DNA from 3 places in the Vallitalea guaymasensis genome. Region 1 is predicted to be linked to each of the others. Evidence: riboswitches for the same ligand, from Rfam matches in the RefSeq annotation. Region 1 holds a riboswitch; each other region holds the start of a gene.
What was found. Region 1 has a riboswitch for lysine ahead of dapA (4-hydroxy-tetrahydrodipicolinate synthase). Riboswitches for the same ligand answer to the same signal wherever they lie in the genome.
Positions count from the first base shown of each region.

Region 2: another riboswitch for lysine. It lies ahead of HYG85_RS02075 (Na+/H+ antiporter NhaC family protein); the one in region 1 lies ahead of dapA (4-hydroxy-tetrahydrodipicolinate synthase).
Region 3: another riboswitch for lysine. It lies ahead of kal (3-aminobutyryl-CoA ammonia lyase); the one in region 1 lies ahead of dapA (4-hydroxy-tetrahydrodipicolinate synthase).

Region 1 covers NZ_CP058561.1:985,252-988,543, reverse strand. Annotated here, with positions in the region: gene HYG85_RS04420 (metal-dependent transcriptional regulator) at 1-188, shown strand, start outside; gene dapB (4-hydroxy-tetrahydrodipicolinate reductase) at 227-988, opposite strand; gene dapA (4-hydroxy-tetrahydrodipicolinate synthase) at 1,100-1,984, opposite strand; lysine riboswitch at 2,407-2,587, opposite strand; gene htpG (molecular chaperone HtpG) at 2,702-3,292, opposite strand, start outside.
Region 2 covers NZ_CP058561.1:466,071-469,362, forward strand. Annotated here, with positions in the region: gene mnmH (tRNA 2-selenouridine(34) synthase MnmH) at 110-1,174, shown strand; lysine riboswitch at 1,240-1,416, shown strand; gene HYG85_RS02075 (Na+/H+ antiporter NhaC family protein) at 1,526-3,043, shown strand; gene HYG85_RS02080 (acyl-CoA dehydratase activase-related protein) at 3,133-3,292, opposite strand, start outside.
Region 3 covers NZ_CP058561.1:4,338,398-4,341,689, reverse strand. Annotated here, with positions in the region: gene HYG85_RS18605 (CoA transferase subunit A) at 1-21, opposite strand, end outside; gene kce (3-keto-5-aminohexanoate cleavage enzyme) at 75-893, opposite strand; gene kal (3-aminobutyryl-CoA ammonia lyase) at 904-1,284, opposite strand; lysine riboswitch at 1,473-1,668, opposite strand; gene HYG85_RS18590 (DUF6512 family protein) at 2,069-2,611, shown strand; gene HYG85_RS18585 (GntR family transcriptional regulator) at 2,732-3,292, opposite strand, start outside.

The DNA.
Region 1 (3,292 bases):
TCATAGAAAAATTTCTTAATATTATTGGAGTTGAAGATAGCATATTGAAGGATACAGAATTAATGGAACATTATGTTAGACCAATGGTTCTTAAAAATATTGAACAGTTCATCAAGTTCCTGGATTCTAACCCTGGTATCCTACAAAAATATTATGAATACCTTAAAAATAATAATCAGCAGTTTTAAACATGGACGTTTAATCTGCTGACGTAATATTACTTTTTTTAATTACCTTCAATTACATTCTGCATATCATACATACCTTCAGATTTTTGGCTTAAGAACTTAGCAGCATTCACAGCTCCAACAGCAAAAATGTCTTTTGATAAGGCACTGTGATTAAGTTCTACTATTTCATCTTTTCCAGCAAAAATAATTGAATGCTCACCAACGATTGTACCACCTCTAACAGCATGTATACCTATTTCTTTTGAATCACGTTTAACTCTTTCCTTAGATCTATCATAAGTATAGGAATATTCATTATTGAGAGAAGCATTGATTGAATCAGCAATAGCTAATGCTGTACCACTAGGAGCATCAATCTTTTGATTGTGATGTTTCTCGATGATCTCAATATCAAAATTTGCTGAGGTAAGGGTTTGAGCAGCTTTCTTTACTAAGTTAAGTATCAAATTAACTCCAAGTGACATATTAGCTGATAAAAGGATAGCAATCTCTTTACTAGCTTCATTAACTAAATTGATTTGTTCATCATTCAGACCAGTTGTACATAAAACAACAGGTATTTTTCTAGACTTTGCATAGTCGATTAATGAAGGTACAGCTTTGGCTGTGGAGAAGTCGATTATAACATCTCCTTCAACATCTAGAGTGTTAATATCAGTAAAAACAGGGTAGGGGTTATCAATATGATCAGATATATCAATACCTGCTACTATAGAGGCATCATTATCTTCTTCTACTATTTTAGAAATTACCTGTCCCATTTTCCCATTACAACCATGCATTATAATTCTAGTCATTGTAAAACTCCTTTCATTTTAAAAGCTTTCCACGAAAAAAAGTAGTTTTTTCCATAGTATATAAATAACCACTGAATACTGAATCAAAATGTATTCAGTGGTTTTAATGATTTAGATAGTTATTCCTAATTTTTTAATTGCATTCTCAACTCGTAATCTATTAGCTGGTTCCATATCTGTTAATGGTAAGCGACATGGGCCAGATGGAAGACCTAAATAATTCATAGCAGCTTTTACTGGTATCGGATTGACTTCACAGAAAAGTGATTTAATCAATTCATGTAATTTAAGTTGTAGATCAAGACTTCCTTTTACATCCCCAGTTAAAAACTTGGCTACTATGTCATGAGTTTCTTTTGGTAGAATGTTTGCTACTACGGAGATAACACCTTTACCACCTAGAGAGAGTAGAGGTACTATCTGATCATCATTACCAGAATATAGATCAAGATTACCTTCGCATCTAGCAACTAATTCAGTAATATGACCTATGTTTCCACTAGCTTCCTTTATAGCAACGATATTATCTACTTTTGATAATTCTACTGCAGTATCAACATCAATGTTAAGACCTGTTCTTGATGGTACATTATATAATACAACAGGGATATCAACGCTGTTGGCAATAGAAGAAAAGTGTCTAATCAATCCTTTTTGAGTAGTTTTATTATAATAAGGAGTCACTTGCAATAGACCGTCAGCACCAAGCTTTTCAGCTCTCTTAGATAATTCAATACCATGCTTAGTGTCATTGCTTCCAGTTCCAGCTATGACAGGTACTCTTTTATTAGTCCTGTCTATTGCCACTTTTATACATTCAAGATGTTCCTCATCATTAAGTGTTGATGATTCACCAGTTGTACCACAGATAACAATACAATCAGTTTTATTTTCTATTTGAAAATCAATTAATTTTTCTAACCCTTCAAAGTTAACACTCATATCATCGTTAAATGGTGTTACTATCGCTACACCAGATCCTGTAAAAATAGACATATAACAACCTCCTAAGATTTTATATACAAAATTATTTACCTACATCTATAAACTTTACATTTTATTATTACTTACTATTTTCCTTGAAATCTTTTACGTGACATAGTCACTCATGTTTATCTTATAGAAAAGTCCTATTTCTAAAGCATATGAAATGCTCAAAATAGCTTTTTATTCTACTTTAGTATATCTGTTTTTCACCAAAACATCAATATAAGGTAAGCAAATATTTACGATTTCATGTGGAAATTTATTTTTATGATTATCAGACCTCCTATTTCTATTACTTACTTAATATATTATATTGCTATTAACTAAAATAATTGAAATTTTTGTTTAATATTTCAGTAATTAGTGGAGGATAAGATTTAAATAAAAAACAGTCGGCGTTATGTGCCGACTGTGAAATAATCAAATAAAATGTCACAAGTAGCACCCCATATATAATAATATATATGACAGTTATATAGCTATTGACTATATACCCAGACAGAAAATAAAACAGGTATTTTCTTCTTCGGCACCTTACCCTTTCAATAATTATCACTTTTGCCTGAACAAATCAAATTACTTACTAATGTAAAATGCTCCTCTACCATACTAAACTATTAAATTTTGTATTATAATATCACTAATGTAGATATTTGTCAAATATTATCTACTCAAAATTTCCCACTTAATAATTAAAGGTGGGAAATTTGAGCTGTCTATTAAAGATTAGATTAATTTTTGAAGTATCTTATTACTTCTTTCAATGAATTTAGTCATTGCTTCAGGGGATAACTGCTTATGACTTATCATAGCTAAATCATAAATTTGATTACAGAATATATCAGTATTCTCGTTATCCTTATTATCAATGATATATTTAACTAACTTGTTTTTCTTGTTAAGTAGAAGACTTTCATTACTTGGCATAGCTGCGCTGTCCATTCCAAACATACCGTACATTTTGCTCATATCCTGCATTCTACGAGATTCTTCAGGTAATATTATCATAGCTGATATATCTTCTGATTTTAGATTCTCCATAGTTACAGTAAGATTTTCATTAGCAAGAGCTTTTCTGAATACAGTTTGAACTTCTTCACTAAGTTTTTTGTTGTCTTCTTCACTTGTACTGTCTTCATCTTTTAGACTATCAGTAAGGTCAGCATCTATTCTAGCGAATTTTATATTGTTTTCACTTTCCTTCATCTCAATATGTGAAATATAAGGTTGGTCAATAGTTGTATTCATTATGACAGCTTCCATACCATTATCTTTGAACATCTTGATGTATTGAGATTGAAGAGTTTCATCTGTTAC
Region 2 (3,292 bases), 520 kb from region 1:
ACAAATTGATTTTGATACCATCATTATAGTATAACCCTGCTTACTAAGCAACGTTAAATAATAATATGTATCAATTTAACTAGAAATACTTCGAAAAGAGGAAATTATAATGGAAACCATATCTATTGATAAATGTCTACATATGGATAGAGTTATTTTCATAGATGTCAGAACTACTAAGGAATTTGAGGAAGGAACAATACCGGGAGCTGTCAATGTACCTATCTTCAATAATGAAGAAAGAGCCTATCTTGGACATACTTATAAAAATGTTAATAAAATAACTGCAAAAGAAGAAGGTTTTGAAATAGCTTCCCATAAGCTGCCAGAAATCTATGCTAAGATTAAAAAAGCAGCCAAAGGGTATAGTAAAATTGTTATATTCTGTTGGAGAGGTGGACTTAGAAGTAAATCTATCGCTACAGTCATATCTTTGATGCATCTCCCAGCTTATCAACTAGAAGGTGGTTATAAGGCATACAGAACCTATATATTAAAAGACTTTGAAAGAAGATTAACCCTTCCATCTCCATATATTGTTTTACATGGCTATACTGGTTGTAGTAAGACTTTGTTGTTAAAAGCTCTAGAAAAAGCTGGTATGCCTGTACTTGACCTTGAAGGATTAGCCAATCATCGTGGTTCAGTATTTGGTGGTGTAGGTCTAGGTGAACAGCCTCCACAAAAAGCATTTGAATCTTATGTCTATGATAAAACCATATCCCTTGATGACTCACTTGTTTTCGTTGAAGCGGAAAGCTCAAAAATAGGTAGAAGAGTCGTTCCTGCATATGCTATCAATCATATCAAAACAGGTATCCACGTACTTGTCAATCTTGACAAGGAAATTAGAATACAGAGATTGTTAGATGATTACATGGAAACTAATGGTACTTTTGAAGAAAACCTGTCTTTTATAAAAAATTCACTCACTACAATAAAATCATATATGTCCAATCATGATTACAACTTGATGAATGAATATATTGAAAATGGTAATCTTCATGATTTTGTAGGTTTACTGCTTGATAATTATTATGACCCTATGTATAAGAAATGGAAAAAATATTATGGTACTTTTGATTATGAAGTAGACTCTAGTGACATGGACGTAGCTGTAAGAGAACTCATTGAAATATTTAACAAAGAAAGTAAAATACCTAGAAAAGGTTAATAATAATAAATTCAACTTGACATTATACATTGTCCTCCTGTATAATTCAATACTGACAATTGAATAAGCATAATAGAGGCGCAGAGATTATTAGTAATCATAACCTAGCTTGGCAAGCGAATAAAGTATGATGAAAGGATGATCTGCCGAAGCATTATTTTCCGCCAATAAATAATGTTGGAGTTAAGTTTAATAGACTTATCACTCTCACTACCTACCGTAGTGAAGGCGCTATTATTTGAATAAGATACTTTCAGACAATAGTGTACCTATTGTCTTTTTTAATGCTATAAAACACATCCAAATTTAGTCATTAGAAGTTTTAAGAAAATGAAATAATAGGAGGAAATTATGGAACTTTTATTAAGTTTAGTACCAGCAATCATAATGATTGTATTAGTTATCATAACAAAAAAAGTTATCATGTCACTATCTGTTGGAATCATCATAGGTTCATTGATTGCACATGGTTTCAATGTGTTGGACACAATATCTTACATAGGTACAACAGTTTGGGAAATAATAACAGATTTTTCTTGGCACATGCCAATAGTAGGTTTTTTATTGTTACTAGGAATCATCACAACTCTTTTAACGATTACCAATTCCACTAAGGCATTTGCTGATTTTGCAGTTTCAAAGATCAAGAATAAGAAAGCAGCACAAATTGTTGCATGGATTCTAGGAATTGTCATCTTTATTGATGATTACTTCAATGCTCTAGTTATAGGTGAAATCTCAAAACCTATCACAGACCGTTATAGTATCAGTCGTGCCAAACTCTCATATATCATTGATTCAACAAGTGCTCCAGTAGTTATCTTATTACCAATCTCTACATGGGGAGCTTACATAATCGGTACATTAACAGGTGTTTTCAAAAAAGTTGGCTATACTGCAACTACAGGAACTGGCGCATACTGGCGAATGATTCCTATGCAATTTTACGCTATTGTAGCTCTTATAATGGTCTTTGTAGTTATAAAATTCAATATTAACATTGGTAAAATGAAAACTTATGAGCGAAAAGCCGAAGAAGGAAATGATATCAGCTGTTCAAAATCAGCTGAAGATATCTCTCATGTACAGGCGGTTACTAACAAAGGTTCTAAGTGGGCTTTAATAATCACTATCCTATCACTTATTATCCTAATCTTAGGTGGTATGTTATATGACGCCAAATGGGACATTAGTCAAATGTTATCTGTAGATATTACTCTTCCACTCTTCCGTGGTTCTGTAATCACTACAATCATAGCAACTATATTTGCTATAACCACTGGTGAAGTTTCAGGAAAGCATCTTTTCCGTGCTACTAAGTCAGGTATCCGTTCTATGCTTCCTGCATCAATAATCTTAATTGCTGCTTGGACACTAGTTGAGGTTATAGATAAACTTAACACTGGTCAATATTTGGCTGATTGGATTGAAACTTCTCAAATGAACCCTAGCCTATTGATACCTATTATGTTCATAATTGGAAGTTTCATCGCTTTTATGACTGGAACCAGCTGGGGAACTTTTGGTTTATTATTACCAATTGTTGGTAAGATATTAGCTGCAACTGATCCTTCAATGATGTTACCAGCTATGGCTGCTGTATTAAGTGGTGCTATCCTTGGAGATCACTGCTCACCAATAAGTGATACCACCGTACTTTCTGCTACAGGAGCTCAAGCAAAACTTGATGCTCACTTTACGTCCCAATTACCGTATGCGTTAATAGCTGGTCTTATATCCTTTGTAGCCTTTATAATATATGGATTTACTAAAAATCTATTATTATGTTATGGTGTAATAATAGTAGAATTTGCTATTTTCATTTTTATTACTAATAAGCTAAAGAAACCAACAGAGGTTAACCAATAGAACAATATGAATTTAATATATTTAATCAATAAATAAATAGCTGTGGGATAATACATTTTGGTATATTATCCCACAGCCCCTTTTTTATTCTATAGTATTTTTTTCTTCTCTACTAATTGCTCAGTATTCTCCAAATCTTTGAATGCTACTGCAAACATTAATTTTATTCGATTAAGTTGATTAACTTCACTGGCTCCAGGATCATAATCTACTGTTAATAGATTAGCCTCTGGATATTTTTCTTTTAGA
Region 3 (3,292 bases), 2.3 Mb from region 1:
TTTACTAACTAATTTATTCACCTTTTCACCTCTTTTAAAATATTATTTATATAAACCTTCTCCTTATTTGACTCTTAACCTATACCTAATATTTTTCTTGCTTCATCAGGAGTTGCAATTTCTCTTCCAAGTTCTTTCGCTAACGTCACTACTTTTTCCACAAGCTCTCCATTGGAATTTGCTAACACACCTTTTTTCATGTAAATATTATCCTCATAACCTACTCTAACGTGTCCACCCATAATAATACTTATAGTAGCCATGTTGAACTCATTTCGTCCTATACCAGTTACTGTATAAGTTGCATCATCTGGAATACTGTCCACTAAGTATATTAAATCTCTAGGTGTTGCGGCTATTCCTCCGTTAACTCCTAATACAAAGTTAAAATGGAGTGGCGCTTTTAGAATACCTTTTTTGTATAATCTAAGTGCCATATCAACCATACCTTTGTCAAAAACCTCTATTTCAGGCTTTATACCTAGACCATAGATTTTTTCTGCAAACTCTATTATTGTGTTTTCAGTGTTAACAAAAATATCGTCACCACCAAAATTACAAGTTCCACAATCCAGTGTTGCCATCTCAGGATCAAGATATATTGGCTGTAATCTCTCTTCATTTGTCATCCCTACTGCCCCACCAGTGGATGGTTGAATGATTACATCTTTGCATCTTTCTTTTATACCATCTATGCATTCTTTGAATCTATTTTTATCTTGTGTAGGAGTTCCATCATCTTCTCTTACATGTAGATGAATGATACTTGCTCCAGCTTTGTAAGCTTTCTCGGCTTCACTTACAATTTCATCCACAGTGTAAGGTACAGTAGGATTATGTTCCTTGGTAACTTCTGCTCCGCAAATAGCTGCTGTAATTATTAATTTTTCCATAACTACTTCCCTACTTTCTTTGTTTGTCCTTAGGAACTACACATGTTCCACTTGCCTTGCATACTACAACAGACTCTTCCATAACCTCAGCTGCTGAATCATTTATATCTGGTCTTTGTCTTATTACTTTCCTTGCTTCAAATACCATTTTCCTTGAAGTGTTTCCAAAACCAGTAATCTGTCCTTCACATTCTATGTAATCACCAGCATATACAGGAGCTATAAATTCAATATTGTCATATGCTTTGAATAATCCTTCGTCCCCATCATTTTTAATCAATAATTCTGTTGCTACATCGCCAAAAAGCTGTAAAATCTTAGCTCCATCAACTAGATTTCCCCCATAATGAGCGTCATGACAACTCATTCTTACTCTTATTAATGATTTCATCTACCTAACTCCTTTCTCCCAAACCTAAGTTACTTCTAAGTAATAACCTTAAAACGTTTACTATCAACTCCCTTTTTCTCAATTTTCCACCCTAAATCCAGTCACATAACGCAAGAAAAGCACTGAAAATAAGATTTCAATGCTTTTCGTAAATAAAAGCTATTTATGTAATGAAATCTTATTTTCAATACATAAATAGCTCTCCATAAAACTTAGGATATCTAATCATCCCTTATGGCAGTGATAATGTATTGTCATTATCACCAAGAATATATTTAAGAACCAACATACTCTTTCGGCAAAGGAACCATTCATCTTTAATATTGGAGGTTCTTCTCCTTAACAATTAAAGATTACCCTCTCCTTCGCGCCTCTATTCATGTTTTATATAATATTTATATAGATTGTTATATGAATCTATATAATAATCATATTCAATTTATTATTTAATTGTGTTTGTCAAATTACTATTTCATATAGTTATAATATAATCATGATATAGTTAGCTTGGGGTCATTTTAGTTTGTTATTAGACTTATTACATTATAATATTTAAGATTACTATTATAATTATTTTTAGAAGACTTAGGGGTATGTTTTTATATTATCATCTTCTATTTTAATATTCAATTATTCTGATAATACTTTTATCATTCGAAATATTTTTTTATGGTTTAATAATTATAATAAAATAAAACTGTATATTTTATTAACTTTTTTTAAGATATGACTATTTTTTAAAGTTCATTGACATATACTATAGACATATGAAGGTGGTGGTTTTATGAATGACCATAAAAAGGTTATTATAGCTGAAATTGTATCGGCAATTGCAATAATACTAGTAGGAAGTTTATTTCACTTCTTATATGAGTGGACAGAATGTACGTTTATAGGAATATTCAGTCCAGTTAATGAAAGCCAGTGGGAACATATCAAAATAATGTTTTATCCTGTTATTTTAGTAAGCATCATTGAATATTTTTTCGTAAGATATGATGTTAATAATTTTGTGTTCGCAAAAGCTATGTCAGTACTAGTTTTTATTGGAACTACTTATTTATTGATATTCTTATATGAGTGCATTTTTGGCGAAGGTGAAATGGTACTTCATGTAGTAACATATATTATTGGAGCTTTTGTTGGTCAATTGGTAAGTTATTTTATATTAAAATCTCCAAAAAGAAGTAAATGCAAAAATCTTATAGGTTATTATATTTTTCTATTACTGTTTTTGGTAATTACTCTATTTACCTTTAGACCTTTGCAGTGTGATTTCTTTAAAGATTCTACAACAGGATATTATGGAATACCTCCTAAAAGTTGAAGATTAAGTATTCTATAAAAGTAAAATAGCTGTCTAGTAATATATTTTATGTCAGTGCTAATAAAATATATTACCAAACAGCTTTATTTTTATAAATCTATTCTCACAATATAGATTTTTCTATACAAAATTATCCATACCTATTTTACTGAGTTTTTCTCCACAATAGAATTTTAAGTGATAGAGTATATCTTTTTTATCATTCACATAGACAACTCTATTAGAAATCATCATTTTACTGTCATCATTCAATTGAAGTAATTCTTTTTCTTCACCTACAGCTTTTACAATTTCCAAGTCCATATTCATTTTGGTTACAGAAACTTTCAGTTCTTCAAATAAGTAATGAGATATACCATTTTCAAAGTTAAAATCTTTGAAGAAATTCTCCTCTTCATATACAAAATGAAAGACTTCCAGCCCAATGGGTCGTCCATCCATCATCCTGAGTCGTTTTACAAAAAGGCATTTTGTATTTTCTTTTATGCCTGTTTTTTCAGCTATTTCTGCATCTATTATAATTTCTTTTTTATCTAGTATCTTAGTACTTATGTTCAAGCCTCGCATCTTAATGAAATATGTTAAACTTACAAATGGTTCAATAGATATTCCAACTTCTCTTTGAGCTACAAAAGTTCCAATACCTTTTTTTATATATAAATAGCCTTCGTCTATAATTAA